DNA from 2 places in the Mesorhizobium sp. P2_E9 genome. Region 1 is predicted to be linked to the other one. Evidence: predicted binding sites of a transcription regulator. Region 1 holds the regulator's gene; the other holds the start of a gene.

What was found. Region 1 encodes HrcA, which represses chaperone genes, less so after heat shock. Its sites were predicted from a motif close to GTTAGCACTCNCNNNNNGNGAGTGCTAAC; they were not measured.
Region 2: the regulator HrcA is predicted to act here: its motif matches at 7,445-7,473, upstream of AC1D05_RS28615 (co-chaperone GroES).

The regions. Positions count from the first base shown of each region.
Region 1 covers NZ_JBFUET010000009.1:194,829-210,692, reverse strand. The annotation lists gene AC1D05_RS17465 (RNA polymerase sigma factor) at 1-968, shown strand, start outside; gene AC1D05_RS17460 (glutathione S-transferase family protein) at 972-1,598, opposite strand; gene cysK (cysteine synthase A) at 1,736-2,716, opposite strand; gene AC1D05_RS17450 (LysE family translocator) at 2,915-3,532, opposite strand; gene AC1D05_RS17445 (PQQ-dependent sugar dehydrogenase) at 3,642-5,009, opposite strand; gene AC1D05_RS17440 (hypothetical protein) at 5,102-5,299, opposite strand; gene hrcA (heat-inducible transcriptional repressor HrcA) at 5,391-6,476, opposite strand; gene rph (ribonuclease PH) at 6,674-7,390, shown strand; gene AC1D05_RS17425 (VOC family protein) at 7,406-7,816, shown strand; gene rdgB (RdgB/HAM1 family non-canonical purine NTP pyrophosphatase) at 7,816-8,463, shown strand; gene hemW (radical SAM family heme chaperone HemW) at 8,460-9,638, shown strand; gene AC1D05_RS17410 (low molecular weight protein tyrosine phosphatase family protein) at 9,642-9,965, shown strand; gene AC1D05_RS17405 (hypothetical protein) at 10,056-10,244, opposite strand; gene AC1D05_RS17400 (hypothetical protein) at 10,252-10,437, opposite strand; gene rsmI (16S rRNA (cytidine(1402)-2'-O)-methyltransferase) at 10,606-11,520, shown strand; gene AC1D05_RS17390 (YraN family protein) at 11,513-11,890, shown strand; gene AC1D05_RS17385 (undecaprenyl-diphosphate phosphatase) at 12,067-12,873, opposite strand; gene AC1D05_RS17380 (glutathione S-transferase family protein) at 13,033-13,725, shown strand; gene queG (tRNA epoxyqueuosine(34) reductase QueG) at 13,706-14,860, shown strand; gene AC1D05_RS17370 (SDR family oxidoreductase) at 14,857-15,756, shown strand; gene mepA (penicillin-insensitive murein endopeptidase) at 15,821-15,864, shown strand, end outside.
Region 2 covers NZ_JBFUET010000018.1:103,222-119,085, forward strand. The annotation lists gene AC1D05_RS28570 (GAF domain-containing protein) at 1-467, opposite strand, end outside; gene AC1D05_RS28575 (GYD domain-containing protein) at 649-978, opposite strand; gene AC1D05_RS28580 (AraC family transcriptional regulator) at 1,258-2,142, opposite strand; gene AC1D05_RS28585 (AraC family transcriptional regulator) at 2,264-3,148, opposite strand; gene AC1D05_RS28590 (SDR family oxidoreductase) at 3,340-4,074, shown strand; gene AC1D05_RS28595 (hypothetical protein) at 4,094-4,393, shown strand; gene AC1D05_RS28600 (DNA-3-methyladenine glycosylase I) at 4,406-4,975, shown strand; gene AC1D05_RS28605 (hypothetical protein) at 4,995-5,153, opposite strand; gene groL (chaperonin GroEL) at 5,303-6,934, opposite strand; gene AC1D05_RS28615 (co-chaperone GroES) at 7,027-7,392, opposite strand; gene AC1D05_RS28620 (hypothetical protein) at 7,640-7,894, shown strand; gene AC1D05_RS28625 (DUF1488 family protein) at 7,891-8,157, shown strand; gene AC1D05_RS28630 (DUF6500 family protein) at 8,240-8,461, opposite strand; gene AC1D05_RS28635 (hypothetical protein) at 8,526-8,717, opposite strand; gene AC1D05_RS28640 (hypothetical protein) at 8,729-8,935, opposite strand; gene AC1D05_RS28645 (diguanylate cyclase domain-containing protein) at 9,349-10,410, opposite strand; gene AC1D05_RS28650 (LacI family DNA-binding transcriptional regulator) at 11,070-12,113, shown strand; gene AC1D05_RS28655 (ABC transporter substrate-binding protein) at 12,177-13,424, shown strand; gene AC1D05_RS28660 (carbohydrate ABC transporter permease) at 13,602-14,528, shown strand; gene AC1D05_RS28665 (carbohydrate ABC transporter permease) at 14,528-15,385, shown strand; gene AC1D05_RS28670 (glycoside hydrolase family 127 protein) at 15,406-15,864, shown strand, end outside.

The DNA of each region.
Region 1 (15,864 bases):
TCGCCGAAGAGATGGAGGCGCATATGACCGAGGAGGACCTGCCCGACGAGCGGCTGCGGCTGATGTTTGCCTGCGCGCATCCGGCGATCGAGCCGGGTGTGCGGGCGCCGTTGATCCTGCAGACCGTGCTTGGCTTCGATGCCGCGACGATCGCTTCCGCCTTCCTGGTCTCGCCGGCAACGATGGGCCAGCGGCTGGTGCGCGCCAAGGCGCGCATCCGCGAAACCGGCATTCCATTCCGCGTGCCGGAGCGGGCCGAACTCGGCGAACGGCTGGATGCCGTGCTGGAGGCGATCTACGCGGCTTTCGCCGAAGGCTGGTCCGATCCGGCCGGCACCGAGACGCGGCGCCGCAACCTTGCCACCGAAGGCATCTGGCTTGGCCGCCTGGTGGCGACGCTGATGCCGGAAGAGCCGGAAGCGCTTGGCCTGCTGGCGCTGATGCTGTTTGCCGAGGCGCGCCGCGCCGCCCGGCGCAGCGCCGAAGGCGACTTCGTGCCGCTGGCCGAACAGGATTACGCGCTGTGGGACCGCGCTCTCATCGATGAGGCGGAGGCGCTGCTTTCCCATGCCGCGGCGGGCGGCGTCGTCGGCCGCTACCAGCTCGAGGCGGCCGTCCAGTCGGCGCATGCGGCGCGGCGGCTGACCGGCCGCACCGACTGGCCGGCGATCCGCGCGCTCTACGACGCGCTGTTTTCGATCGTCGGATCGCCGGTGGTGGCGATCAACCGCGCGGTGGCACTCGCCGAGACGGAGGGCGCCATGGCGGGGCTGGCAGCCCTGTACGTGCTGGGCGACGACAAACGGCTCAATGAGTATCAGCCCTATTGGGCGGCGCGGGCCGGTCTCCTGGCCAGGCTCGGTCAGGTGCCGCAGGCAAGCGAGGCCTATGACAGGGCGATCGGCCTCGAGCGCGATCCGGCGGTGCGCCGGTTTCTGCAGGACGAACGCGCCGCGCTGCGCAACTGACCTTCAGCCCGGCCACATCTCGTGCGAAATGTTGAGTCTCTTCATCAGCGGATGGCCACGCAACTTGGCCCAGAGCTGTTCAATGTTCGGCCATGCCGCCCGCGCTCTGTCGATGTCGGGATGCCAGGCAATGAGCATGACGAGATAGATGTCGGCCAGCGACATGGTCTCGCCGACCAGCCAATCACGGCCTTGCAGAGCGGCATCGAGGACGGCGAAACCGCGGTCCATTTCGGCGACGGCCGCCTGCTTGACGGCCTTCGTGCCGTCGGCGTCGGCCGTGTAGCGATAGGCGTAGTAGAGCCGCAGCACCGCCGGGTAGAGCACCGACGACATGAAGGCCATCCAGCGCAGGAACTCGGCGCGGGCCGGCGCGTCGACCGCCGGCGCCAGGCCGGCATCGGGATGGCGCTCGGCGAGCAGGATGCAGATTGCCGCCGATTCGGTCATCGAGCTTCCGTCCGGCAAGGTCAGCACCGGCACCTGGTTCAGCGGGCTGATGTCGAGGAAGGCCGGATCGGGCCGGTCGGTCTTCGGCACGTCGATCTGCTCGAATGGCGCGTTGGCCAAGGCGAGTGCTGCCTCGACGACGAAGCCGCCGCTGCCCGGGCGGGTATAAAGCTTGTACATGAAATCCTCCCCCGGCCCGTGGAAAACGGGCCGGGGCGATATGAACCGGAAGCTGCGTCTCGCTCAAGCCGCCGGCGATCGCCACCAGCGGTTTTTCAGCGGGCCAGCAAATGCCGCGGTTCGTCGAGGCTGCGGAACTACGCCCCCAGCCCTTCGAATAGGATGGTCGACAGATAGCGTTCGGCGAAATCGGGGATGACCACGACCAGGGTCTTGCCCTTATTCTCCGGCCGCGAGCCGACGACGATTGCCGCTTGCAGGGCAGCACCCGACGAGATGCCGACCGGCACACCTTCGAGGCGGGCGACGAGGCGCGCATTGGCAACGGAATCCTCGTTGGAAACCTTGACGATCTCGTCATAGATCGTGGTGTCGAGGATTTTCGGCGCGAAGCCGGCGCCGATGCCCTGGATCTTGTGCGGGCCAGGCTGGCCGCCCGACAGCACCGGCGAGGCTTCCGGCTCGACGGCGACGACATGCAGCGAGGGCTTGAGTTTCTTCAGCACCTGGCCGACGCCGGTGATGGTGCCGCCCGTGCCGATGCCGGCGACGAAGATATCGACCTCACCCTGCGTGTCGTTCCAGATTTCCTGCGCTGTCGTCTTGCGGTGGATCTCCGGATTGGCGGGGTTTTCGAACTGCTGCGGGATGACGGCGTTGGGGATCGTCGCGGCCAGCTCGTCGGCCTTGGCGATGGCGCCCTTCATGCCTTTGGGGCCTTCGGTCAGCACCAGCTCGGCGCCGAGCAGCGCCAGCATTTTTCTGCGCTCGACCGACATCGTCTCGGGCATGGTCAGGATCAGCTTGTAGCCCTTGGCAGCGGCGGCGAAGGCAAGCGCGATGCCGGTGTTGCCCGAGGTCGGCTCGATCAGTGTCGTCTTGCCGGGCGAAATCTTGCCGGCCGCCTCCAGCGCCTCGATCATCGCCACGCCGATACGGTCCTTGACCGAGGCGATCGGGTTGAAGAATTCGAGCTTGGCAACGAGATTGGCGACGATGCCCTTCTCCTTGGCGAACTTGTCGAGCCGTACCAGGGGCGTGTCGCCGATCGTGTCGGTGATGGAACTGTAGATGCGGCCGCGGCCGGGGACGCGGGCGGAGGTGACAGGCTTGTTCATTGGTTTCGCTCCCAGAATTTCAGGCAAGTGGAGAATTTCAGGCAAGTGGCATTGCAGCCGGCAAGATAAGGCTTTCAGCCGCGCAACATAAGCTGTCGGCCGGAAATATCCGAGTGGGGCCTGTGTCTAAAACGCCCTTGTCCCGGAAAAGCATTTCACGAGGAAGCCTGGCCCCGGAATGTTTTGGCTGAAAGGGTGCTACTGGCGGGCCGCGATCGCTGCTGCGGCGCCCACCATGAAGCCGGCGGCGGTGCGGTTCAGCACCTTCAGCGCACGCGGCGATTTCAGGAACCAGCGCGCCTTGGCCGCGAGCGCCAGGTAGGGCACCAGCACGACAGAAAGGACCACGACCGTCAGCGCGACGAGAATGCCGTAGTCCGCAAGTGTGATCGTCTTCAGGTCGACGATGGTCGGCGTGATGGCGAGGTAGAAGATCATCGTCTTCGGATTGCCGAGCGTGACGGTGAGGCCGGCGACAAAGCTCGAAACCAGTCCGCCCTTACCCTTCCGGGCTTCGACGGTTTCGGGCGTGATGCCGGCGGTCCAGAAGCGCCAGCCCAGAAATGCGAGATAGGCGACACCCAGCCATTTGATGGCGAGGAAAACCATGCCGAAGGTCTGGGCAACGAAGGCGAGGCCAAGCACGACGGCGGTCAGATAGGTGAGGTCGCCCAGCATCAGGCCAAACGACATGGCGAGCGACGAGCGAAAGCCGGAGCCGAGCGCCCGCGCGACAAGCGCGGTGACGCCGGGGCCGGGAATGGCGGCGGCGATGCCGAGGGCGGCACTGTAGGCGAGGAAGCCGGTGAGGGTCATGGTCGAACCTTGCGTCCGGGAACGCTGTTGGGACGGCGCCTTGTCGCACAAAGTCAGGCAAGCGGGAATTGCCTGACGCCGGATTCCATTGCACCACGCCGAAACGCGGTCAGGACCGCCCGCCATCATAGGTCACGCGCCAGATTGTGCCGTTGCCGTCCTCGGTCACGATCAGCGCGCCGTCGGCCGCCACTGCCACGCCCACCGGCCGACCCCACACGTCGCCATTGGAGACGACGAAGCCGGTCATGAAATCCTCGTATTCGCCGGTCGGCTTGCCATCCCTGAACAGCAGGCGGACCACCTTGTAGCCGGTCCTGTTGCCGCGATTCCACGAACCGTGCAGGGCGACAAAAGCGTCGCCCCGGTATTCCCTGGGAAAACCGCTGTCGGCCGGAAAATCCTTGCGGTCGTAAAAGGCGATGTTGAGCGGCGCCGAATGCGCCTGCATCAGCACATCGGGAATATCGGCCTTGCCAGCGAGATCGGGGCGCGCGCCCTTGTGGCGCGGATCCTCATGGTTGCCGATATAGTACCACGGCCAGCCGTAGAAGGCGCCATCCCGAACCGACGTGGCGTATTCGAACGGCACATTGTCGCCGAGTGCGTCGCGCTCGTTGACGACGCACCACAGCGCACCGGTCGCCGGCTGGACAGTCATGCCCGAACAGTTGCGCAGGCCGGTGGCAACGATGCGGCCGTTCTTGCCGTCCGGGTCGAAGGCCTGCACGTCGGCGCGGCCTTCTTCGGAGCCCCAGGTGGCGCCCAGCGGCTTCGCCTTGACCCACGCGTCCAAGCCGCCATCCGGCTCCTTGCCCATATCCTCGGCGACGTTCGAACCCGAGCCGACCGACAGATAGAGCGTCTTGCCATCAGGCGAAAAGACGATGTCGCGCGTCCAGTGATGGTTCGAGGGAATGTTGTCGAGGATGGTTTCCGGTTCGCCCGATGCCTTCAGGTCGTCCTTGCGGTAGGCAAAGCGCACGATGCTGTCGCTGTTGGCGACATAGACCCATTGCGGGTCATCGCCTGGCGGATAGAAGGCAATGCCATAGGGTTGGTTGAGATTGCCGGCGAAGATGCCGTCTTCGGCAGGCTTGGCGCTGTCCTTGGACAGCCGATAGACGCGGATCTGGTTGGCTTCGCTGTCGGCGACGAACAGGTCGCCATTGGGTGCGACGCGCACGACTCGCGGATTGTCGATGCCGGAGGCAATCAGCTCGGCCGAAAAGCCGGGCGGCAATTGCGGTTTGGCGTCCGCTGGCCTTTCGGCAAGGCCGGCGCCGTTCGAGGCCGATTTGGTGACATAGGGCTTCGGCAGCTCTTCCGGCGTTATCAGCCGGCGCACCCCGGGATTGTCGGCGCGCCAGTCGCCGAAGGCGGCCGCGCCCTTCAGCACCGGCTGATCGGCCTGCTGGGCGAACGCCACGCTTGTCAGCAAGAGGGCGGGAAGCACCAGTCCGGCCAATCGGATCATTTTGTCCTCCATCGGGTCGCGAAGGAACCAACGGCCGGTCTGTCCCCGGGTTCCGCCTCAGATGCGCTGGAAGCGAAAGTCCGGGTTCTGGTCTATGTCCCGGCGGCTAAAAAATCGTCATCGAGGCGTTTTTCCAGCGCGACCAGATCCGCCGGCAACGGCAGGCCCATGGCACGCATTTCCTGCAGCTTTTCGCGCAATTGTTCCTGGATTTCGTGCTGGTCTTCCGGCTGGTTGACCATCTCCTCGAGCAGCAGGCTGATCCGGGCCTTGAGTTCTTCGAGTGCCATTCTTTTTCTCCTCAGCAGCCTTGTTCGATTCAGGATCCAGGTGCGGAGATTCAGGTCAGGCCGTTTGCAGGCCGGCTGAATATCAATACACCTAGCGCAACATGCGCGATATCAGCTGCGCGGTATAATCGACCATCGGCACGATGCGGGCGTAGTTGAGCCGGGTTGGACCGATGACGCCGAGCGCGCCGACGACGCGGGCATCCTTGTCGCGATAGGGCGCGACCACCAGCGACGAGCCCGACAGCGAGAACAGCTTGTTTTCCGAACCGATGAAGATGCGCACGCCCGATCCCTGCTCGGCCAGATCAAGCAGCTGGATCAGCCCATCCTGCGTCTCCATGTCCTCGAACAAATGCCGCAGCAATTCGATATCGGCCTGGGCGGTGACGTTTTCGAGCAGATTGGCGCGGCCGCGCACGATGAGCCGCGCCGGCAGGCCGCTGTCGGCGCCAGCCCACACCGCCAGGCCCTTCTCGACGAGGTCTTGCGACAGCGTATCAAGCGCCGCCCGTGTCTCTTCCTTGATGCGCGCGATCTCGACCCGGGCTTCGGCCAGCGTACGGCCGCGAATATGCGCATTGAGGAAATTCGACGCCTCGTGCAGTTGCGAGACGGTGATGCCGGCGGGCAGCTCGACGACGCGGTTTTCGACATCGCCATTCTGTGACACCAGCACGGCCAGCGCCTTGGTCGGCTCCAGCTGGATGAATTCGATATGCTTCAGCGCCACCTCGTTCTTGGCGGCCAGCACCAGGCCGGCGCCGCGCGACATGCCCGACAGCATCTGGCTGGCCTCGGTCAGCATGTGCTCCAGCGTCGCGCCCGAGCCGGAGGCCCGCACCTGTGCCTCGATGGTACGGCGCTCCTCGTCGGAGAGGTCGCCAAGCTCCATGAAGGCGTCGACGAAGAAGCGCAGGCCCGCCTGCGTCGGCAGCCGGCCGGCGGAGATGTGCGGAGCGTAGATCAGGCCAAGATGCTCGAGGTCGCTCATCACGTTGCGGATGGTGGCCGGCGACAGTGAGGAGGGCAGGATGCGCGACAGGCTGCGCGAGCCCACGGGCTCGCCATCCCTGAGATAAGAATCGACGATGCGCCGGAAGATGTCACGCGAGCGCATATCCAGCGATTGCAGAGCGGGCGACAGCAAACTGGGTTCGGCGACTGCTTTGGTCATGTGGCCAAAAACCTCCGGCCCAAGAATATAGACTTACACTAGGCTCGCGCAACCCAGTGTCTGTGTCAGGCACCCGGTGTCTGGCCAGATCACCCGGTGCCGCGTTTGCGGCCGTCAGGCCATTTTCCTTTGCGCCATAGGCCCCATGCGGCTACAAGCCGGCCAAGATTTCAAAAAGTGACAAGAAAGTAGCCTGAATGCGACCCTCCAAACGCCAATTCGACGAAATGCGCGCCATCTCCTTCGAGCGCGGCGTCTCCAAGCATGCCGAAGGCTCATGCCTGGTGAAGTTCGGCGACACCCATGTCCTGTGCACCGCCAGCCTCGAGGAAAAGGTGCCCGGCTGGATGCGCAATTCCGGCAAGGGCTGGGTGACGGCCGAATATGGCATGCTGCCGCGCTCGACCGGCGAGCGCATGCGCCGCGAGGCTTCCGCCGGCAAGCAGGGCGGCCGCACGCTGGAAATCCAACGCCTGATCGGCCGTTCGCTGCGCGCCGTGGTCGATTTGCAGGCGCTGGGCGAGCAGCAGATCACCGTCGATTGCGACGTCATCCAGGCCGATGGCGGCACCCGTACCGCCTCGATCACCGGCGGCTGGGTGGCGCTTTATGACTGCCTGCGCTGGATGGAAGCCCGCCAGATGGCCAGTGTCGCCAAGGTGCTGAAGGACCATGTCGCGGCGATCTCCTGCGGCATTCATGACGGCCAGCCTGTCATCGACCTCGATTATCTCGAGGATTCCTCGGCCGGCACCGACGCCAATTTCGTCATGACCGGCAAGGGCGGCATCGTCGAGATCCAGGGCACCGCCGAGGGCGAGCCGTTCTCGGAAGACCAGTTCGGAGAACTGATGGGCCTGGCCAAGAAAGGCATCCAACGCCTTGTCAGCCTGCAGCAGATGGCGGTGGCTTAGGCCATTGGTTTTCTGGTGACACCCTCCGCCATCCTGGAATCAGCCCTGTACGTCACCGATCTGGCGGCGGCGGAAGAATTTTATGTCAACATCCTCGGCCTCACCCTCCTCGGCAAGGTCGACGGCCGCCACCTCTTCTTCCGCTGCGGGGCCGGCGTGCTGCTCATCTTCAACGCCGAGGCAACCAGGATCCCGCCGGCGCCCGACGCCCGACTGCCGGTGCCGCCGCATGGCACGGTCGGCGAAGGTCATCTCTGCTTTGCGGCAACCGCCGACGAAATCGCCGGCTGGAAAGCGCATCTGGCGACAAAAAGAATCGCCATCGAAAGCGAATTCGAATGGCCGCAAGGTGGCCGTTCGATCTATATACGCGACCCCTCGGGCAATTCGATCGAGTTCGCCGAGCCGAGAATCTGGGGCCTTTGATGCATACTCTTGATGGCAAGAAGATCGTCGTTGCCAGCCACAATGCGGGCAAGCTGCGCGAATTCGCCGATTTGATGGGGCCGTTCGGCTTCGAGGCGAAGTCGGCCAAGGCCTTTGGCCTGCCGGAGCCGGAAGAGACCGGCACCACTTTCGAGGAAAATGCCTACATCAAGGCGCTCGCCGCCGCACAGGCGACCGGCCTGCCGGCGCTGTCGGACGATTCTGGCCTCTGTGTCGACGCGCTCGATGGCGCGCCCGGTGTCTACACCGCCAACTGGGCCGAAACGCCGGATGGCAGCAGAGACTTCGCCATGGCCATGCAGCGCACCGAAGTGGCGCTGCAGGAAGTCGGCGCCGCCGCGGCCGAGCAGCGCAAGGGCCGCTTTGTCGCCGTCATTTGTCTGGCCTTTCCCGATGGCGAGGCCGAATATTATCGCGGCGAGGCCGAAGGCACGCTGGTCTGGCCGCCGCGCGGCGAGCTTGGTTTCGGCTATGATCCGGTGTTTTTGCCCGATGGTTTCGAAAAAACCTTCGGCGAGATGAGCGCCGAGGAAAAACACGGCTGGAAACCCGGCCAGGCCACGGCGCTCTCACATCGCGCCCGTGCTTTCCAGAAATTCGCCAAAGCGAGATTGGGCTCGGCATGACTGGATCCGGCATCACCATGCCGCTGGATCGCAGCCCCGGCTTCGGCGTCTACATCCATTGGCCGTTCTGCGCGGCCAAGTGCCCCTATTGCGACTTCAACAGCCATGTCCGCCACCAGCCGGTCGACCAGGAGCGCTTTGCCGCCGCCTTCGAGGCGGAATTGGCAACCATGCGTCAGCGCACCGGTCCGCGCGAGGTGACCAGCATCTTCCTCGGCGGCGGCACGCCGTCGCTGATGAAGCCGGAAACGGTGGCCAGGGTTCTGGACGCGGTGGCGAAGAACTGGACGGTGCCTGACGGTATCGAGGTGACGCTGGAGGCCAACCCATCCTCGGTCGAGGCCGAACGCTTTCGCGGCTACCGGGCGGCGGGCGTCAATCGCGTCTCGCTCGGCGTGCAGGCGCTGAACGATAAGGATTTGCGTTTCCTCGGCCGGCTGCACAATGTCGACGAAGCGCTGCATGCCATCGGCCTGGCCCGGGAAATCTTTCCGCGCTTGTCCTTTGACCTGATCTATGCCCGACCCGGCCAGACGCCGGAAGACTGGGCAGCGGAGCTCGAACAGGCGATCGGCCATGCCGCCGATCATCTGTCGCTCTACCAGCTGACCATCGAGGAAGGCACGCCGTTCCACGCGCTGCATGCGGCAAAAAAGTTCATCATCCCCGACAATGACCACGCCGCCGATCTCTATGCGCTGACGCAGGAGATCACCACGGCACACGGCCTGCCGGCCTACGAGATTTCCAACCATGCCCGGCCGGGCGCCGAAAGCCGGCACAATCTGACCTATTGGCGCTATGGCGAATATGTCGGCGTCGGCCCCGGCGCGCATGGCCGATTCGTCGAGAATGGCCGCCGCACGGTGACGATCGCCGAGCGGATGCCGGAAACCTGGGCCAACCTCGTCGAGGCCAAGGGCCATGGTGTCACCGGCGGTGAAATCCTGACGCGCTCGGAGGAGGCCGACGAGTTCCTGCTGATGGGGCTGAGGCTCGCCGAAGGCATCGACCTCTCGCGCTACGAGGCGTTTTCCGGGCGCGGCCTGTCGACGGCACGGCTGTCGACGCTGCAGGGCGAGGGGCTGGTGGCGCCGATCGGCAATGCACGGCTGCGCGCCACGCCGGCCGGCATGATCGTGCTCGACGCCGTGGTGGCGGACCTGGCGCGGTAGCCTTTGAAAAACGTCCTCTTTATCTGCAGCCAGAACCGCTTGCGGAGCCCGACCGCCGAGCAGGTGTTTTCCACGCGCCGGGATATCGAGGTCGCATCGGCGGGGACCAACCATGACGCCGACACGCCGCTGACGCATGATTTGGTGGAGTGGGCCGACATCATCTTCGTCATGGAAAAGGCGCACCGCACCAAACTGCAGAAGAAATTCAAGACGAGCCTGAAGAAGGCGAGGGTCATCTGCCTCGATATACCGGACAACTATGAATTCATGGACCTGGAGCTGATTGACCTTCTGAAGGCGCGCGTTTCACGCTATCTGGGGTGAACCAGATCCTCGCCGTCCTCGAATCCGCGCCGCATTGCCCCATCTCCGCCCAGGATGACGAAGCGAGAGCAATCGCGGAGGTCGCGCTTGTCAGGCGTCGTGCTTGAAACGGCGCTTGCCGCGATCCTTCTCGGCATGCGCCTCACCGTTCCGGGCCGGTTTGGCATCGGCCTTTTCGCGGCGAACGCTGTGCTGGTCGTTCATCGGATGCGGCGGCACGCCTTCTCTGGCGGTTTTCGTTTCAAGGCGGGTGATGAAGATATCGAAGCGATTGGGCATCGTACGGTCAGTGCTCCGTCGTGCTGTCTGGTTCGTTGTCGGAAAGCCTGACATTCGTCGGCAAGGCGGTTGTCGCCCGCTTTGTCAGGCTAGTATCGGTCTTGGCTGGCAGGCGCTTGTCCCTGGGTACGGCGACGCGCTTGCGGCCGGCATAGTAGGGTTCGAAAGCGTCCTGTATCCTTAGGCTGTCCATCCTGTCCTCCTCCGGAATCAGGGGCTAAATCTGCCAATTCCGGTTTGGTTCCCCACTGTGGCGAAGGCATGGCGATTGCCTTACATCGGCGTGAGCTTTTGCAAGCCGGCACCAGCCATGCCAAACAAGATTTGGCAGGCCAGACAGGGCTGAACGGAGACGGCATCAGTGACCGATGAGACGGGCAAGCGCAGCTATGTGGTCGGGCAGACCGAGATCGCGGCCCGTCCGCTCGAGCCGGCACTCTATCTGGTGGCCACCCCGATCGGCAATCTCGCCGACATCACGCTGCGCGCGCTGCAGACGCTGGCTGCAGCCGACATCGTCGCTTGCGAGGACACAAGGGTGTCGCGCGTGCTGCTCGACCGCTACGGCATCCGACGCCGCACCACCGCCTATCACGAGCACAATGCCGGCGAAGCCGGGCCGAAGCTGATATCAGCCCTTCAGGCCGGCCAGAGCGTGGCGCTGATTTCCGACGCCGGCACGCCGCTGGTCTCCGATCCCGGCTATCGCTTGGTTGGCGAGGCGATCGACCACGGCATTCGCGTCGTGCCGATCCCCGGCCCGTCGGCGCCGCTTGCCGCGCTGACCGCATCCGGCCTGCCATCCGACGCCTTCATGTTCGCCGGATTTTTGCCAGTCAAATCAGGCCAGCGGCTGACGCGGCTGGAAGCGCTGAAGGCGGTGCCGGCGACGCTGATCTTCTTCGAATCGCCGCGGCGGCTGGCCGAGTCGCTCGGCGCCATGGTCGAAGCGCTCGGCGGCGAACGCAAAGCCGCCATCGGCAGGGAACTGACCAAGACCTTCGAGGAAATGCGCATCGGCACGCTGCGGGCGCTGGCCGACCATTATGCGGCGGCCGACACGCCGAAGGGCGAGATCGTCGTCTGCGTCGGCCCCGCCGAGGCCAAGCCGGACGAGCCGGCCGATATTGACCGGCTGCTGTTGTCGCTTGCCGCCGAAATGCCGGCCTCCAAGGCGGCAGCGGAAGCTGCCAAGATGACCGGCGGCCAGAAACAGGCGCTCTATCGGCGGCTGCTGGAGCTCAAGGATGCCTCAGGAGAAGGCGACGGTGGCTGAGCGTCCGAGCGCCAGCCGCCAGAAAGCCTATCGGCGCGGCCATCGCGGCGAATGGCTGGCGGCGGCAGCTTTGATGCTGAAGGGCTACCGCATTCTCGCGCGCCGCCATCGCACCCGCTTCGGCGAGATCGACCTGATCGCGCGACGTGGCGACCTGGTGCTGTTCGTCGAGGTCAAGGTACGGCGCACGCTGATGGAAGCCATGGAGGCGATCGGTCACGAATCGGAGCGTCGCATCGAGGGCGCCGCCGATATCTGGCTGTCGCGACAGCCGGACTACGGCAAACTGTCAATGCGCTTCGACATGGTCGCAGTGCTACCCTGGCGCTGGCCGGTGCATGTCGAGAACGCGTTTTATGGACGGAATTAGAGGGAGCTACTGACGGGCGTTGCTCGCCCTTCGCTGGCTCCCTGCCCTTCGGGCGTTCAGTCTCCTTCAAAAGGTCCACTGGACCTTCTGATCCGCCCGAAGGCGGACCGGGCCTTCACCGTTCGTCGTTCGGAAAGCCAAGCAATTGGCTTTCCGTCCGCTACGCGGACCACTCCTCACCCCCAGATCATCAACGCCACCAGTCCGACAATCCCCACCACCAGCCGCCACCAGCCGAACAGCGAGTAGCCGTTGCGCGAGACGTAATCGAGCAGGTAGCGGACGACGATAAGCGCGGTGACGAAGGCTGCGACGAAGCCGATGGCGATGATCGGCAAGTCGGCCGTGGTCAGCACGTTGCGGTTCTTGAACAGGTCGAAGGCAAAGGCGCCGACCATGGTCGGGATGGCGAGGAAGAAGGAAAATTCCGCCGCCGCCCGCTTGTCGACGCCCAACAGCAGCGCGCCGACGATGGTCGAGCCGGAGCGCGACGTGCCGGGGATCAGCGACAGGCACTGGAAAAGCCCGATCTGCAGATAAAGCCGGGTCGGGAAGCGCTCGACGTCGCGGTAGACCGGCTTCAGGTTCATGCGGTCGACCGCCAGCAGCACGACGCCGCCGATGATCAGCATGATGCAGATCAGCCGTGGCGATTCGAACAGCACTGTCTTGATGAAATCATGCGCCAGCGCGCCGATGATCGCCGCCGGCAGGAAGGCAATGAGGATGCCGATGACGAAATGCCGCGTCAGCCGGTCATGCGGCAGGTCGAGCAGCATCTGCCACAGGCGGCGGAAATAGACGCTCAAAATTGCCAGGATGGCGCCGAGCTGAATCAGGATCTCGAAGGCCTTGCCGGTCGAATGGAAGCCGAGGAAATGGCCGGCGAGCAGGATATGGCCGGTCGAGGACACTGGTATGAACTCGGTCAACCCCTCCAGCAGGCCGAGCAGCAGGGCTTCGACGATGGTCTGGCTTTCCATGGCTACCTCGGCTTTGCGCGACGGCTAACAGAACGGCTTGCTTGTCATGGCGTTGAAGTCCCCCTATAGGTCGCAACACCCTGACGGCCCGCTAACCGGGCGGCCAAGACTTACCGGTGCGCCCGGCGATTCGCCAGTGCGCTTTATCATCGCGGAACCATGCTGACGCTTTTCCATCACCCCATGTTCGCCACCTGCCGCTTCGTCCGCCTTGCCTTTGGCGAGTATGGCGAGGAGCTGGCGCTGATCGAGGAAAAGCCGTGGACACGGCGCAAGGAGTTTTTGGCGCTGAACCCGGCCGGCACGCTGCCGATCCTGCTCGCCGAAGGCGACGTGCCGATCGTCGGCGCGACGGTCATCGCTGAATATCTCGACGAGACGCGCGGTGTTCTGAAGCGCGACAAGCGGCTGTTCGCCGAAGACCCGATGCAGCGCGCCGAAATCCGCCGGCTGACCGACTGGTACCTCAACAAGGCCGAGAGCGAGGTCACAAGGCATCTGGTGCGCGAACGCGTGCTGAAGCCGGTCATGCCGGAAACGGCGGGCGGCGGCTCGCCCGATTCGGGCGCCATCCGCGCGGCGCGCGCCAACATCCGCCAGCACATGAAATACACCAACTGGCTGGCCGGCACCCGCCATTGGTTGGCCGGCGGCAGGGTCACCTATGCCGACCTTGCAGCCGCCGCGACGCTGTCGGTGCTCGATTATCTCGGCGAGATCGACTGGCGCGAACATGCCGCGGCGCGCGAATGGTACACGCGGGTGAAGTCGCGACCCTCGTTCAGGCCGCTCTTGACCGACCGCGTGCGCGGCCTGTCGCCGGTGTCGCATTATGCGGACCTCGACTTCTGACGCCGCAAAACTGCGCGCGCTGATTGACGCGGAGGCGCATCGCGCCGGCTTCGATGCCATAGCCGTCACCTCTCCCGACGCGATCCCGTTGGCGCCGGCGCGCCTGGCCGAATTCGTCGCCGACGGCTTTCACGGCTCGATGGACTGGATCGCCGAGACGATCGCGCGCCGGGGTGAACCGACAGCGCTATGGCCTGAAGTGCGCTCGATTATCGTGCTGGCGATGAATTACGGCCCCGACCATGATCCACGTGCGCTGCAAGCCAGGCGCGACCGGGGCGCCATCTCGGTCTATGCGCAAAACCGCGACTATCACGAGGTGATGAAGGGCCGGCTGAAGGAGATCGCCGGCAAGATCGTGGCGCGCGCCGGCGGCGACGTGAAGGTGTTTGTCGACACCGCACCGGTCATGGAAAAGCCGCTGGCGGAAGCCGCCGGGCTTGGCTGGCAGGGAAAACACACCAATCTGGTCAGCCGCGAGCACGGCTCCTGGCTGTTCCTCGGCACCATCTTCACCACGGCCGAACTGGCGCCCGACCGAGCCGAGATCGACCACTGCGGCTCCTGCCGGGCTTGCCTCGACGCCTGCCCGACCGATGCTTTCCCGGCGCCCTACCGGCTCGATGCGCGGCGCTGTATTTCGTATCTCACCATCGAGAACAAGGGACCGATCCCGCATGAATTTCGCGAGAAGATCGGCAATCGCATCTATGGCTGCGACGATTGTCTGGCCGCTTGCCCGTGGAACAAGTTCGCTCGGGTAGCCTCAGAAGCAAAACTCGCCGCACGCGACGATTTGCGCGAGCCGCCGCTTGGCCAACTGCTCGAACTGGACGACGCGGCCTTCCGCGCCTTCTTCTCGGGTTCACCAATAAAGCGCATCGGCCGCGATCGCTTCATCCGCAACGTGCTGATCGCCGCCGGCAATTCCGGCGAGGCCGCCCTTGCAGGCCGTGTCCGGAATCTGCTCGCCGACGCCTCGCCACTGGTGCGCGGCGCGGCAATATGGGCGCTGGCGCGGCTGGTGCCGGATGCCGAATATTCCGAGCGGGCCGAGACCGGCCTGAAGACCGAGAGCGATGATGCCGTGCGCGAGGAATGGCGTCTGGCACGGCCAACCAGGACGCATGCATGAGCGAAAAGCAGATCTTCATCTTCGGCGCCGGCTATTCTGGCAAGGCCTTTGCCCGCGCCAATCCGGGCGCCGCCACGATTTTCGGTACGACGCGTTCGCCGGAGAAATTCGAGCCGCTACGGCAGGCCGGCATCGCACCGCTGCTGTTCGACGGCGCTCTGACTGGTGAAATCGCCGATGCACTAAACAAAACGACGCATCTGGTGATTTCGGTCGCCCCGGAAGAGGCTGGCGATCCCGTGTTGAGTGCCGCCCGGGAGGTGATCGCCCAAATGCCGGCGCTGGAATGGATCGGCTATCTCTCCACCGTCGGCGTCTATGGCGATTATGGCGGCGCCTGGGTCAACGAAAAGACCACGTGCCGGCCGGTGTCGAAACGCTCCATTATGCGGGTCGAGGCTGAGCAGCAGTGGCTGAAGCTCGGCGAGCAGATCGGCCGGCCAGTGGCGATCCTGCGCCTGTCCGGCATTTACGGCCCTGGCCGCAATGGGCTGGTCAATCTGGAAAACGGTACCGCGCGACGGCTGGTCAAGCCCGGTCAGGTGTTCAACCGCATCCATTGCGACGACATTGCCGGCGCTCTCTGGCAGCTGATCAAAGGTAATGCAGGCGGCATCTTCAACGTCACCGATGACGAGCCGGCGCCGCCGCAGGATGTCGTCGCCTATGCCGCATCGCTGATGGGCATCGAACCGCCGCCCGAAATTCCGTTCGAGACCGCCCAACTTTCGCCCATGGCGCGGTCCTTCTATGGCGAGAACAAGCGTGTCGCCAATGCGGCGATCAAGGCGGCGGGCTATCGCCTTCGCTTTCCGGACTACCGCGCTGCCTTCGACCATATGTGGGCAAGTGGCGACTGGCGCGAGGGCGAGGCGCGCAGCCCGATGAAGCGCTGACGATCGAAGCGTCATGCGTTGCGTGCTATGATTCGGGCTGAGATTGCGGTGGGGATCCGGTTTCATGAAGACAGCGACGCGGTCATCCTTGGGCAGGAAATCGCTGCT
Region 2 (15,864 bases), on a different contig from region 1:
ATCGCCGCCAGCGTCTCGATGCCCGCCTGGTCGGCCTTGTCGAAGCGGCCGGGCAGCGGGCTGTCGAGATCGAGCACGCCGAACACGCCTTCATCGTCTTCGAGCAGAACGACGAGTTCCGAGCGCGAATCGGCGTCGCAGGCGATGTGGCCGGGGAAATCGTGCACGTCCTTGATCAGCATCGAAGTGCCGAGTTCGACCGCCGTTCCACACACGCCCTTGCCGACCGCGATGCGCACGCAGGCCGGCTTGCCCTGGAAGGGTCCGAGCACCAGTTCCTCGTCCGAGGCCAGGAAATAGAAGCCGGCCCAGTTGAGGTCGGGCACCATCTGGAAGATCAGCGCCGCCGTGTTGGCGGCATTGGCGATCGAGTCGCCCTCGCCGTCGAGCAGCGCCTTCAACTGAGTGGCGAGGTCGCGGTAGAACGCGGCCTTGTCCGAGGTGTCGATGGCCTTTGCCGCAAACATGGCTTGTCTCCGTGTTCAGAATCGCGGTTGCGTTTCAGCAAGCTCTCTGCACAAACGACCACCGGACGATACTAGCTTGAATTCCAGTCGCCGCGAAAGTCGGAAGAAGATGCCCTGTCCGACACGCGGCAGCACGGCGCGTCCATCGAACCGTGCTGCCTTGATCAAGAAGGCAAGTCCATCAGCCGGCGGGTTTGTACGCGCCGGCAGCCTTGTTGGCAGCCGCGAGCACGGCCTTCATGTCGAGTTCTTCCAGTACAACCATCTCGGTCAGCGAGCCGCTCGCTCGCACCGCAAGGGACATGCCAATCCCCGCTGACTGGTCCGGCACCTCGCCATTGACAACGACGTCATAGATGCCGCGTGTGAACATCACGCTGTTCATCTTGCCGCCAACGCTTTCAAAAAGCGCCTTGACCGCAGCCTGCCTGTCCGAGCCTTGCATCAATCCTTTGGCGGCATGAGGCGCATAGTTTGCCAAGATAGTCACTTTCATGGGTATTTCCTCCAAATGTCATTGTCTCGTGCTGCTCCATAATTCGAGCGGCACGGACTGATTTATTTTTCGGAACAATAGCAGGCGCCCTGGGACGCGTTGGCGGCCAAGGGCGCGCTGCGGGATAAATATGCGCTGAAGCTAATATAATGACAATACCGGACACGCCGATACTGCCGACAGGAAGGTGTCTGGCCGGATCCCACCTCGGCCCAAGACATCGAACTCGCGCCGCTGACGCGCGATCTGGTGCTGGGCTGAGCAGGACATAGCGACAGGCCGCTATTGCCGGCGCTATTTCAGGGGCAGAAAGAGCTCAACGACCACTTCGTGCAGCGGCCCTTCCGCGACGAGGGACAGGTGTCGTTGGCAATAGACCGGAAAGTCGCGCACTTCCTCGCCGCTGGCCGGAAGCCATTCACGATAAAGGTAAAGTGCCGCGGGCTCGAGATTGTTGGTGTTGCCGGGGTAGCGCAGCACCGCGCAGCGTCCGCCGGGGATCACCCCAGCCTTCATCTGTCCGTCATTCGCGTCGATCGGCTGGTCGGTGCCAACACAAATGTCCATGCTGTAATCGGCCGCGACCGCGGGCTCCCGTTCGGAACGGAAGATGTTGAAGGTCGGGCTTGTCTGCGGCGACAGGCCGTGGGCTTTGCGCCAGGCGATGAACCGCTGGATGGTGTCCTGAAGCGTCGCCCGGTCGCCGCGATGCTCCATAACAGCCACCGGCGTTGGCGGCACATCGCGGATCATCACGTCGTTATGGTCAAAGATTATCTGCATGAGCGTGTTCCTTGCTTTGTCGAAAGGCCCGAAGGCCATGAGCCACGCCCCCCAGTCGGGAGATTTCCGGAACGACGAAGGCGATTGTCCGAACCGTTGCCGAAAGGCGCGGGCAAAGGCATCCGGTGCGTCGTAACCGGCATCCATCGCTATATCGGTGACGCTTTCGGCGTCGCTTCCGGCAAGCCTGTACGAAGCGCGCTTCAAGCGGGCGAGTTGGACATAGCGATGCACGGACACCCCGAAGGTTGACGTGAACTGCCGGTGGAAATGGTATTTCGAGAACGCCGCGACGCCGCTCAATGCTTCCAGATCCAGATCGTCATCCAGATGCTGGTCTATATGATCCAGCACCCGCTGCATCCGGGCATGGTAGTTTTCAAGTGCCGCCTTCAACGTCCCGTCCTCCGTAGCGACCCCAGTTAGGCGCTCCCATAGATGACACGCTCGACCGATCTTGCGGTTTGACGTGGGATCCCCGCCAGCGGCCTCCTGCAGGTGCCGGATGTCCGTGATCCTACCGGCTTGCCGCGACATCGCGCAGCGGTGGCCGACCATAGAGCCGGCTGTACTCGCGGCTGAACTGCGACGGGCTCTGGTAGCCGACGCTGTAGCCGGCCGAGCCGACATCCAGCCGCTCAGCCAGCATCAGCCGCCGCGCCTCGTGCAGACGCAGCTGCTTCTGGTACTGCATCGGCGTCATCGCCGTGACCGCCTTGAAATGATGATGCAGCGACGACACGCTCATGCCGGCATGTCCGGCCAGCTCTTCGATGCGCAGCGGCCGCGTGAAGTTCTGCCGCAGCCAGGCGACCGCCTGGGCGATCCTGTTGCTCGGCGTCTCGACCATGGCGATCTGCAATAGGCTGGGACCGAACGGACCGGTGGCCACACGGTAGAGGATCTCCTGCTCGATCAACGGCGCCATGGCGGGAATATCCCGTGGTCGGTCCAGCAGGCGCAGCAGCCGCATGACAGCATCGAGCAAGTCGGGTGGCGCCTTGTTGACCGCCACCGCCCGCATGTCGTGCGGGGCGGCCGGCGCCGTACCGATGCGGCCGAACAGTTCCTTCAGCCGCTCCGGCTCGATCCTGAGACCAAGCCCAAGGTTCGGCACCTGCGGGCTCGCCTCCGTCACGCGCGATACGACCGGCAGGTCAAGCGACACGACCAGATAATCGCCAACGCCATAGGTATGGAGTTCCGGCCCGAGCGTCAGGCTTTTCGCGCCCTGCACCACCAGCGCGAAGCACGGCCATTGCGCGGTGTAGACGCTTTTGTCGGTCGAGGAACGCCGGCTGAAGAACAAGGTGTCGATCGCCGTCGCGCACTCTTCGTCCTCCCCCGTGAAGCGGGCGATGATCGACGCCATCTCGCCATAAGGGTCGTGTGCAGTCGTCAAACGGCACCTGAAGTCTTCGAAATCATCATGACGCGATCATATCCGATCCTGCAATCCCGGCCAGCCGCGACAGCCGATCTTTGCAGGATCATGCATGAATCTTGCAGGATCGCGATAACGCCCGGCGGTCGCCACGTCGCATAACGCCGCCATCGGGAGCTTTGCCTCCCAACCAACAGGCGGAGCCTTTCATGACAAGTTCACCCGGCAAGGTCGTACTGATCACCGGCGCCTCAAGCGGCATCGGCGAGGCCACGGCCCGCCATCTCGCAGCAAGCGGCCACAGCATCGTGCTCGGCGCCCGGCGCACCGAGCGGATTGCTGATATCGCGCGAGACATCGAACTGGCCGGTGGCCAGGCATTTTCCCGGGAACTCGATGTCACCGAGCTCGACAGCATGAAAAACTTCGTCGCCGCCGCTCATGAGCGCCATGGCCGGATCGACGTGCTAGTCAACAATGCCGGCGTGATGCCGCTGTCGTTCATGGCCGAGTTGCGCGTCGACGACTGGAACCGCATGATCGATGTCAATCTGCGTGGCGTGCTCAACGGCATCGCCGCCGTGCTGCCGGTCATGACCGAACAGAAATCCGGGCACATCATCAACGTCGCCTCGGTCTCCGGGCATCGGGTCGACCCGACGGCCGCCGTCTACAGCGCCACCAAATTCGCGGTCAGGGCGCTGTCTGAAGGGCTGCGCCAGGAAAGCCGGAACCTGCGCGTGACGGTGGTCAGCCCCGGCCTCACCCGCACTGAGCTGTTCGACGGCATCGCCAACCCACAGGTCGAGGCCGGCGCCCGCGCCATGCTGGATGATGCCTCCATCCCGCCCGGTGCAATTGCCGAAGCGATCGGCTTTGCCATCGGCCAGCCGGATGGCGTCGACGTCAACGAACTGGTCGTGCGCCCGACGGCGCAAGGCTGAGCACCAACGGAGAGATGACATGACCGAAGCGATCGAAGTGACGACCTTCAGGCTGAACGGCCAGTCCTGCGCCGAATTCATCGCCGCCAATGCCGATATCGACGCCTGGCTGAAGCGCCAGCCGGGCTTCCGGTCGCGCCGCATCGCCGAGCGCGACGACGGCACCATCGTCGACGTGCTGATCTGGGGTTCAGTCGAGGCCGGCCACAAGGCGGCAGGCGGCATCATGACCGAGATGGGGCATTCGCCGGTACATGCGATGATCGACCAGCGCACGGTGGACTGGACCGTGGCGCCGGTTCGCCACACTATCGGGTGACGGAGGACCGAGATGGACATTCACGCACATCACCGCTGCGGCTGGGCCGAAGGCGACCCGCTGATGCGCGCCTATCACGACGAGGAATGGGGCGTGCCGCAGCATGATCCCCGCATGCTGTGGGAAATGCTGATGCTGGAAGGCTTTCAGGCCGGTCTCGCCTGGATCATCGTGCTCAGGAAGCGCGAAGCCTTCCGCGCCGCCTTCGCCGGTTTCGATCCACAGAAAGTCGCGCGCTTCGGCCCGGCCGATATCGAGCGGGTGATGGCCGATCCCGGCATCGTGCACGCCCGCGCCAAGATCGAAGCGACGATCCGCGGCGCGCAGATCTTCTGCGAGATGGCGGAGCGCGGCGAGAGCTTTGCCGACTTCTGCTGGTCGTTCACCGATGGCAAGGTGATCAAGAGCGACGGCCATGGCTTCATCGCCACATCGCCGCTGTCCGAACGGATTTCCAAGGAGATGAAGCGCCGCGGCTTCAAATTCGTCGGCCCGACCATCGTCTATGCCTGGATGCAGGCCGTCGGCATCGTCAACGACCACGCCTCCGGCTGCTTCCGGCGATCGCAAGTCGCGCTTTGATCGCGGCGGCGTCAGTCGCCTACATCGGGCGTTTGGGCTCGCTCTTGGGCGGCGTTGCCGTGTCTGAATCGGATTTCTTGTGCTTGTCGGCGGCAATCCTGCGGATGCGGTCGAAGCGGCTTTCCTCGGTTTTTTCGGTCGTGACGACCGTCTCTGGCTTCCGCACGAACGTGATCATGGATCCGTCTCCTGGGCTAGAGGCCTGTGCGCCGGGAGAAATCCCCCGGCGGTAATCATTTCAACTCCTGTGAAGAGCTGGCCTGGTCGGATTCAAGTCAGATCCGAAAGATGGCTCCTGAGAAGCCACCTTCGCAGACCGGCTGAATTTTAGTAGCCGCCCATACCACCGCCACCACCACCCGCAGGTGCCGCATCCTTGGCCGGGATATCGGTGATCATCGCTTCGGCGGTGATCAGAAGTGCTGCGATCGAGCCGGCGTCCTGCAGTGCGGTGCGCACGACCTTTGCCGGGTCGACGATGCCGGCCTTGATCATGTCGACATAGGTCTCGTTCTGGGCATCAAAGCCCTGATTGTGATCCTTGCTGTCGGTGAGCTTGCCGACGACGATCGAGCCTTCGACGCCGGAATTCTCGGCGATCTGGCGGATCGGCGCTTCGAGCGCGCGCAGCACAATCGAAATGCCTGCCGTCACATCGTCATTGGCGCCGGTCAGGCCGGCAAGCGCCGAACGGGCACGCAGCAGGGCGACGCCGCCGCCGGGCACAATGCCTTCCTCGACCGCCGCGCGCGTCGCATTCAGCGCGTCGTCGATGCGGTCCTTCTTTTCCTTGACTTCCGACTCGGTGACGCCGCCGACGCGGATGACGGCAACGCCGCCCGACAACTTGGCCAGCCGCTCCTGCAGCTTTTCCTTGTCGTAGTCGGAGGTGGTCTCCTCGATCTGGCCCTTGATCTGGGCGACACGCGCCTGGATGGTCGCCTTGGTGCCGGCGCCGTCGATGATCGTGGTGGTGTCCTTCTCGATCAGCACGCGCTTGGCGCGGCCGAGCATCTCGATGGTGACGTTTTCGAGCTTGATGCCGAGATCCTCGGAAATCATCTGGCCCGCGGTCAGCACCGCGATGTCTTCCAGCATCGCCTTGCGGCGATCACCGAAGCCCGGCGCCTTGACGGCCGCGACCTTGAGGCCGCCGCGCAATTTGTTGACGACCAGCGTGGCAAGCGCCTCGCCTTCGACGTCTTCCGAGATGATCAGCAGCGGCCTGCCGCTCTGCACCACCGCTTCGAGGATTGGCAGCATCGCCTGCAGATTGCCGAGCTTCTTCTCGTGGATGAGGACGTAGGGCTCTTCCAGTTCGACGCGCATCTTGTCGGCATTGGTGACGAAATACGGTGAGAGATAGCCGCGGTCGAACTGCATGCCCTCGACGACGTCGAGTTCGGTTTCGGCGGTCTTGGCTTCCTCGACGGTGATGACACCGTCATTGCCGACCTTGTCCATCGCCTTGGCGATCATCTCGCCGACGGTCGCGTCGCCATTGGCGGCGATGGTGCCGACCTGGGCGATCTCGGCCGACGACTTGACCTTCTTGGCCTTCGACTTGATTTCCCCGACGACGGCGGCAACCGCCTGGTCGATGCCGCGCTTCAAGTCCATCGGGTTCATGCCGGCGGCAACCAGCTTGGCGCCTTCGCGCAGGATCGAGGCAGCCAGCACCGTGGCGGTGGTGGTGCCGTCACCGGCGAGGTCGTTGGTCTTCGAGGCCACTTCGCGCACCATCTGCGCGCCCATGTTCTCGAACTTGTCGGCAAGCTCGATTTCCTTGGCGACGGTGACGCCGTCCTTGGTGATGCGCGGCGCGCCATAGGCCTTGTCGATGATGACGTTGCGGCCCTTGGGGCCGAGCGTGACCTTCACCGCATTGGTGAGGATCTCGACGCCGCGCAGCATGCGGTCACGCGCGTCGGTGGCGAATTTGATTTCCTTGGCAGACATGATTTTCATCCAGTTCGGTTGATGAAGGCAGAGCCTCCATGATCAATCTCTGAGCGGCCTTGCGCGTCCCGAAGGACACGCGGGCGCGCTGATCAGGCAGCCTTCTTGGCGGCCACGGTCTTGGCGGCAACAGTCTTGGCGGCCACGGTCTTCTCGGGCGCTGCCTCGCTCTTGTCGATGACGCCCATGATGTCGGCTTCCTTCATGATCAGAAGGTCCTCGCCGTCGATCTTGACCTCGGTGCCCGACCATTTGCCGAACAGGATCAGGTCGCCCGCCTTGACGTCGAGCGGAACAAGCGCGCCGTTTTCGTCGCGTGCGCCGGGGCCGACGGCGATGACTTCGCCTTGCTGCGGCTTTTCCTTGGCATTGTCGGGAATGATGATGCCGCCCTTGGATTTGATATCGCCTTCGGCGCGCCGGATGACGACGCGGTCGTGGAGTGGCCGAAACTTCATGAAAACTTCTTTCTGGGGCCAGCTTAGGCGGCCGCTTCCCCCATATAGGCGCTTTGGCACTCGATAGATAGGAGTGCCAAAAATTATTCGCGGGGCCAATGAAATATTGAAAAGTATTATTTCGGTCGGCGATTCCGTGATATCGCGAATGGCATAAATAATTCGAAAAATTGAATTTTGCCGGTCGAGTGCCTATTTATCGGACAAGTTCACTTTCACGATTTCAAACGCAAGGGAGATTTGTTCGATGGCCGAAGGCAATCAGACGATCATGGAAAAAGCTGAAGCCCGCTTTGTCGACAAGCAGAAGAAGACGGCCGAGCGCAACAAGGCAACCGCCGAGTACATGTCCGAGGCCAAGGCCAGGGAGATCAAGACGGCGAAGCTCAGGATTTTGCGGCTGGCCAAGGAAGAGGCCGACCGGGTCGCCGAAGCCCTGAACCCGACGCCGAAGAAGAAGCGGGCGACCAAGAAGGCCGCCACAATGGAGGTCAAGACATGAGTCTCACTTTCCCCAACCGCAGCCGCAGCTACGACGAAGCCGGCAAGCGCATCCGTTTCGTCGGCCATGACGGCATGTTCCAGATTTCCTTCTCGGTCGCCGCCGACGCGATGACCCGGATGCAACCGGCAACCGCGGCCAACGAGGCAGGCTACCTCGCCACGTTCGACACGCAGAGCAGTGCCATCCGCGACGTGGCGTCGAAGGCTTACGACCGCACCCGCAAGAGCATGTATGTGCTGACGGCCGCCGACTTCGGCTGATCAGCCCAATGCATGTCGCTCAAAAGTGGCCCCGGTTTTGAGACAACGACATGCATAGAAACGACATGCATAGAAACAAAGACTAAACCTCCATGCCTTCGATCATCGTGCGTATCTTCGAGGCCTTTTCGAAATGATCGAGGCGGTGGGTTCTGATCCACCATTCCGCTGCTTCCATCAGTAGTTCGGGGTCGTCATTCCTGTTGGCGAAAAACGCGTAGAACGACACGCCGACGGCAGGCCCTTTCTCGGAGATTTTGCGGTCGCAGACCGCCAGTATCTTTTGCCTCAGGCTCGCTCTCACGGGAATCCTCTGGTTTTGGTTCGGCTGGGTCTTGGCCCGGCCTTCGAGCCGGCAACCGGAACGTTCAATCCTTGCGCTCCGCCCTCTCCCGGCGCCTGACGTCGCGCACATTCATCTGCACGACCATGTCCTCGGCCTCGCGCGGGCTCATGCCGACCATCACTTTTTGCCTGACCACGGCTGGCTGGCCGGTGAAGACGTCGACTATGGTCCAGCTCTGGGGAAGCTCCATGCGCAGTGTGTAGCGATTGGCCATACTGGCTTACCTCAGCCATGCATCATGAAAAACACGGCTCCGAGGACCAGCACCGTCCAGACGATCACCGACAGCTTCAGCACCATGCCGCCATGCGCGGCCAGAAACTCCCGCAAGCGCGGCACGATGCCTGCCGAAGAGGCCGGTGCCGCCAGAACAGCCACACGTGCCTTGACACCAAGTTTTCCAAAGACCGGCAGCAGTGACGGTTCACGCACGAAATAACCTCGAATGTCGGGGAAATCGGAGCGAGCATGCTCGCGCCCTTGCATAGCACTCTTTTCGCGAGTGCCCTGCACGCCAAATGCAAATAGGCGGTATTAACGTCGGCCCTACGCCTTCATGGCCTGAACCGCGCAAATCGGCTGCGATAGGAGATCCGGCGCAGGTTTACCGCTATATGATTTTTGGAGGCCTCGCCTCGGGATCGAACCGAGGCTTCAGAGATTTGCCGTCTCCAGCGTAGCCGCTCCGCCACGAGGCCATTGCCGTTGACCTAACGGGGAAATGCTTGCGGAAAAGTTAAGCCCGAAGGCCGTTCTGTCGACACTTTGCGAAATGCCCGCTTGGCGCTTGCCACGACGACGCTATGCGCTTTTCCCATAGCCGTTCAGGCATTTCCTGAAAGAGCTCAGGCCGCGGCACTCCGGCCTTTCGCACCGGCTTCCGCCTTGAAGATGCGGAACGTGTTGCGCCCTGCCGCCTTGGCGGCATAGAGCGCGGTGTCGGCCTGCGCGAACAGCTCGCAAGGCGAGCCTGCCCCGGCAAAGGCAATACCGACCGAGGCGCCGAGCCTCAGCGACTGGCCGCGGACCGCCACCGGCTTGCCCATCCTCTCGATGATGCCGCGCGCCACGCCGGAGACAGCGCCCCGGTCGAGATGCGACCCGAGCAGGACCGCGAATTCGTCGCCGCCGACGCGCGCCACCAGTTCCGCCTCGCCGCAGCCGCCGGCAAGGCGCTCGGCCGCCGCCTTCAGGCACTCGTCACCGACGACATGGCCGAACGTGTCGTTGACCGCCTTGAAGCCGTCGAGGTCGACCAGCAACAGCGCGCCGAGCGGGCGGCTGGCATCCACCTGCGCCAGCCGCGCCTGGAACCGGGTGCGGTTGGCAAGCCCGGTCATGGCGTCGAATTCGGCGAGATAGCGCATCCGGTCCGAGAGGATCTTTTCCTCGGTGATGTCCTGCTTCATGCCGAAGATACGCACCGGCACACCCTCCTCGCACTCGACGGTCGCGGTGATGCGGATCCAGCGGCTGTGTCCGGCGAAAGTGGTGATCTCGGCGTCGAGGGAAAAGCCGCTGCGCTCGGCGATCGCCCGGCTGCGCAAACTGTCCAGCGCCTTGCGCGACTCCGTCGGATAGCACTTGACGATTTCCGAGCGATCGAGGACCGAGCCGCGTGGCAGGTCGAACAGATCATAGACCACATCGGTCCAGTGCAGCTGTTCGCCGGGCAGGCTGCACTCCCACACGCCGATCCGCGCGGCGACCGAGGCGCGGTCGAATATCTTGCGGCTGTGCGCCAGCGAAACCTCTTGCCTGGCGATCAGCGCGGCCTGTGCCGCGACTTGCCGCTTGAGTTGGGCGTCGGCGGCGGCATCGCGACGGCGCTCGTCGGCGCTGTCGTGCCCCGCCCGCTTGCCGGGCTGCGAGGCCGGGCCTTTCGGAGCGTATGATGGATCGGGCATGGCGGAATTCCTGGCGGGGACCCACCATGGCGCAACAGCGATTAAAACTTCGCTGACAATCCGAGGGTTCCTCGCCCCACGGGAGTGGCTACGGCATGCACACATCTCCAAGCAGCTGGTCTTTGGCGATAGCGTGACTGATCAGCCCGAGGCTTGATTGCCACGTGGTTCCCCCAATCCGTCGCTGCTCCGCAGCGCCACCTTTCGCCCCTCCGGAGGGAAAGGAAGGGAGCGTTGCTGGACGAGCGTTGACGGCAAAAAGCCTGGCGCCTTTCCTCTACCCCGTCGATCGGGGGGTCCGAAGGACGGGCGAGACCCGTGGCTCGCCCCGACAGGTGGCTCGGCGAAGCCGAGACGGAGTGGGGGTCGACCAGCGCAGCACAAGACAATGCATGCGCCAAGCTGCCATGCACGCCAATCACAGAAAGATGTGTGCACAGCATAGAGTGGGGGGCGAGGAACCCAAGTCTTAGCCTCAGCCCTTGCTCTTCCCACCGAGTGACCTTCGCCACTTTTCCGCTTGAACGCTCCCCCAATCTGGCCTAGCCTGACCTGAGAAAAGGTTTTTCCAAACAGTTTCGAGCGGGCTCGGCCATTGGCCGGGCCTTATTCCGGCCTGTAAGAGAAAACCTTTTCCCAACTAAGGATTTCCGTGCGCGATGGCATCGGACGATCAGCCAGTTCCGGTCTTTCCCAAGCCCGTCACCTTGCGTGACGTGGCGGCGCAGGCCGGCGTCAGTGTCGCCACCGCTTCGAAGGCGCTCAACGACCAGGGGCGCATGACCGCCGAGACGCGCGAGCGTATCCGCGAGACGGCGCGCAGCCTCGGCTTCCGCCCCAACAGCCTGGCGCAGAGCCTGCTCCGGCGCCGCTCTTTCACCGTCGGCCTGCTCACCAACGATACCTATGGCCGCTTCTCGCTGCCGCTGATGTCGGGCATTTCGGACGCGCTGGTCGACAATGGCGTCTCGGTGTTCCTGTGCAATGTCGAGGAGGATCCGCGCCTCGGCCAGCTGCATGTCGACGCCATGCTCGACAAGCGCGTCGACGGCATCATCGCCACCGGCAAGCGCATCGACCGCCATCTGCCTGTCGATCTCAGCAATTTGCGCGTGCCGGTGATCTATGCCTTCACCCAGCCCGATCCCGACGCCGTCGCCTTTGTCTCCGACGATGCCGGCGGCGCGCGGCTGGCGGTCGAGCATTTCTGCCGGCTCGGCCGCAGGCGCATCGCCCATGTCAGCGGGCCGGCGAGCTTTGCCGTGGTCCATGCCCGCGCCCAGGCCTATCGCGACGTGCTCGCAGAAAACGGGCTGCCGGTCACCGATCCGCTGCTTGGCTCCTGGTCGGAAGCCTGGGGGCATGAGGCTGTGGCGCGGCTGTTCGACAGCGTGGGAGAAAAACCGGACGCCGTCTTCTGCGGCAACGACCAGATCGCGCGCGGCGTCATCGATGCTCTGCGCGAACGCGGCCTCGCCGTTCCCAGTGACGTCGGCGTCATCGGCTTCGACAATTGGGAGATTGTCGCCGAAGCGACGCGCCCGCCGCTGACTTCGGTCGACATGAACCTGACGGCGCTCGGCCGCGAAGCCGGGCTGACCCTGCTTTCGCTGGTCGGCGGCACATCAGCCGCGCCGGGTATTCGAAAACTGCCGTGCCGGTTGGTGGTGCGGCATTCCTGCGGCCGCCCGATGGACGGCTGAAAACGAAGCGCCGCGCGAGCGGCGCCAAGCCGCGGACAGCGGCCAAACCTGGAGGAGGAGAAGATGAGGAACCTGATTGCCAAACTGGCCCTGACCGCTGCCGTGCTGGGCAGCGGCCTCGGCGCTGCCGCCGCCGACACCGCCAACATCTGGGTGCGTGCCGACGGCTCGAACTTCATGCCGAAGATCGTCGACGCCTACAACAAGGCGCACAAGGACCAGATCAAGCTCGACATCATCCCCAATGCCGAGATCATCCCGAAATATGGCGCCGCCGCCGCCGGCGGAACGGCGCCCGACGCGCTGTCGCTCGACCTGATCTACACACCGTCCTTCGCCGCCTCCGGCCAGTTGGAGGACATCACCGACTGGGCGAAGTCCCTGCCCTATTTCGCCAGCCTGTCGCCGGCGCATGTCAAGACCGGTACCTACAAGGACCATATCTATGGCCTGCCCTTCTCGGCCGACGCCTCGGTGCTGATCTGGAACAAGAAGCTGTTCAAGCAGGCCGGCCTCGACCCTGAAAAAGGTCCGACCAACTGGGCCGAGATCGCCGCCGATGCCGAGAAGGTCAACGCACTTGGCGGCAACAACAAGGGCTTCTACTTCTCCGGCAATTGCGGCGGCTGCAACATCTTCACCTTCACGCCGCTGATCTGGGCTTCGGGCGGCGATATCCTCTCGGAAGACGGCTCGAAAGCGACGCTGGACAGCCCGCAATTGCGTGGCGCCATCGACCTCTACCGCTCGATGGTCAAGAAGGATCTGGTGCCGGCAGGCGCGCAGACCGACACCGGCGCCAACTTCTTTGCCGCCTTTGCCGCCGGCAATATCGGCATCTCGCCCTCCGGCGCCTTCGCCATCGGCGCCCTCAACACCCAGTACCCCAATGTCGACTATGGCGTCACCTTCCTGCCCGGCAAGGATGGCGGCTGGTCGTCCTTTGCCGGCGGCGACAATTTCGTCGTCACCAAGGGCACCAAGAAGCTCGCCGTGGTGAAGGAGTTTTTGGACTTCGCTTATTCGCTGGAAGGCCAGACCATCCTCGCCAAATATGGCAGCCTGCCGGTACGCGGCGACATCGCCAAGGATGCGCTGAAAGATCTCGACCCGCGCTACCAGATCGCCGCCGAGGCTATGGCCAAGGGCAAGACGCCCTATTCGGTGGTGTTCAACGATCTGATCAACTCCGCCAACGGCCCGTGGACGCAGATGATCAACGAGGTCTTCTTCGGCGACGATGTCGACGGCGCCATCGCCAACGCGCAGGAGACCATGCAGTCGATCATCGACCAGGCGCCGCAGAAGTAAGCGGCCGCCCCCACCTCCCCCTCGAGGGGAGGTCGGACCGCAGGTCCGGGTGGGGTCGTCTCGGCAGTGCTCGACGTTCCTTTTTTCGTCGGCGCGCTCCGGAGAGAACCCCACCCCCGGCCTACGGCCGGACCCTCCCCTCGAGGGGGAGGGGGACGTAGCGCCAAGGGAACAGCCATGACCTCCATCACAACCACCACCGCCCCGCCTCGCGCCAGAAAGCTGATCGGCGCAGGGCGGCGGCAGTGGATCGGCCTGCTCTATGTCGCGCCGGCGGTGGCACTGGTCATGCTGTTCTTCGTCATCCCGCTCGGCATGACGGCATGGATGTCGCTGCACAATTGGCCGCTGATGGGCGAGCATTCCTTCATCGGCCTCGACAATTACTGGGCGATCCTGCGCGACACCCGATTCTGGAACGCGCTCAGATTCACCGGCTACTACACGGTGATCGTCACCATCGCGATCTTCGCCATTGCCTTTCCCCTGGCGATCTTCATCGAAAAACCGCGACCGCTGACCAACCTCTACCGTACCGCCTTCTTCATGCCCGCGGTGGTCGGCTTTGCCTCGGCGAGCCTGCTGTGGTCATGGCTCCTGAATGTCGATTCCGGCCTGTTCAGCCCAGCCGCCTATGAGCTCGGCCTGATCGACAAGAAGTACAACCTGCTCGCCACCTTCCAGCCGGCCTTCTGGTCGATCGTCGCCATGGTGGTGTGGAAGGTCGCCGGCTTCACCATGATCATCCTGATGACCGGCCTGCAATCGATCCCGCAGGATTTGCAGGAGGCCGCCGTCATCGACGGCGCCGGGCCGTTCGCAAGGTTCAGGGCGATCACGCTGCCGCTGATGCGCCGCACGCTGGCGCTGGCGCTGATCCTGTCGGTCGCCGGCTCGATCCTCGCCTTCGACCAGTTCTACATCATCCTGCGTGGCGGCCCGCGCAACCAGACGCTGACGGCGGTCTACTGGATCTTCAACCAGTCCTTCGTCTCGTTCAAGCTCGGCTATGGCGCCGCACTTTCGATGGTGCTGCTGGTGATCCTGGTGGCGCTCAGCCTCGTCCAGCTCTGGCTGCTGCGCAAGCCCGAGGGGCTCGACTGATGGCGCAGGCGATATCAGCCCGAGGCAAGCTCGCCGCCCGCTTCGCCAGGCATTCCACCGGCATCATCGCCTCGGTGCTGTTCGTGGCGCCGATCGTGTGGACGGTGCTGTCGGCCTTCAAGCCGGCGGCCGAAGCGCGCCTGCCGCCGCTGCCGCCATGGCCGACCACGGGCTTCTCGCTCGAAAACTACGCCACGCTCAACTCCTTCGGCGACGGGCTGTGGGCCTCGGCGCAAAACAGCATCTACGTCTCTGTGATGACCGTCATTTTGTCGGTCATCGTCAGTGTGCTCGCCGGCTACGGCTTCTCGCGCTTCCGCTTTCCGTTCAAGGACCTGTTCTTCGTCCTCATCCTGTCGACGATCATGATCCCCTTCCAGTCGATCCTGACGCCGATCTTCCTGGTGCTGACCAAGCTTGGCCTGCACAACACGCTGACCGGCCTGGTCGGCGTCTATGTGACGCTGCAGCTGCCGTTCTCGATCTTCATGATGCGCAACGCCTTCGACGCGGTGCCGCGCGAGATCGAGGAGGCCGCGCGCATGGACGGCGCCAACAACGTCACCATGCTCTTGAAGGTGATGCTGCCGCTGGTCTGGCCGGGCGTCGTCACCATCGCGCTGTTTGCCTTTCTCGGCGCCTGGAACGAATTCCTCGCCGCCCTGGTGCTGATGACCGACCAGTCCAAATTCACCCTGCCGGTGATGATGACCGCACTGCAGTCGGGCCGCTTCGGCGCCATCGACTGGGGTGCCGTGCAGGCGGGCGTCACCGTGATGATGGTGCCCTGCCTCATCCTGTTTCTCGCGCTGCAGCGCTTCTACATCCGCGGCCTGATGGCCGGGGCCGTCAAGTAATCGACAAATGGAGTAAGTTCATGACCGCATCGCCATCCCCCCGCCCCGCCACAAAGGGAAAGCCGAAGCTCGCCTTCCGCCCGCTGCCGGTGCCGCAGGTCGACGTGCACGGTTTCTGGGGCGACCGCGCCGACGCGGTGGCGACCCGCACCGCCGACATCCTCTACGAGCGCTGTGTCGAGGCGCGCATGCTGGAGCAGATCGATCCGGACCGCCCCTCGCCCGGAATCGTCATTCCCTTCCACTCGCCCTCGCCCGATGAAGCCAACCGCCAGGGCGCGGAATTCACCGGCTCGACGGTGACGACGCAGATGTTCTGGGATTCCGATCTCGGCAAGACGATCGAGACCGCGGCCTATTCGCTCTACCGGCGCAAGAACCCGCAACTGGAAAAGAAGATCGACGCCGTCATCGACATGTACGGCAAATTGCAGCAGGAGGACGGCTATCTCTCCAGCTGGTACCAGCGGATCCAGCCC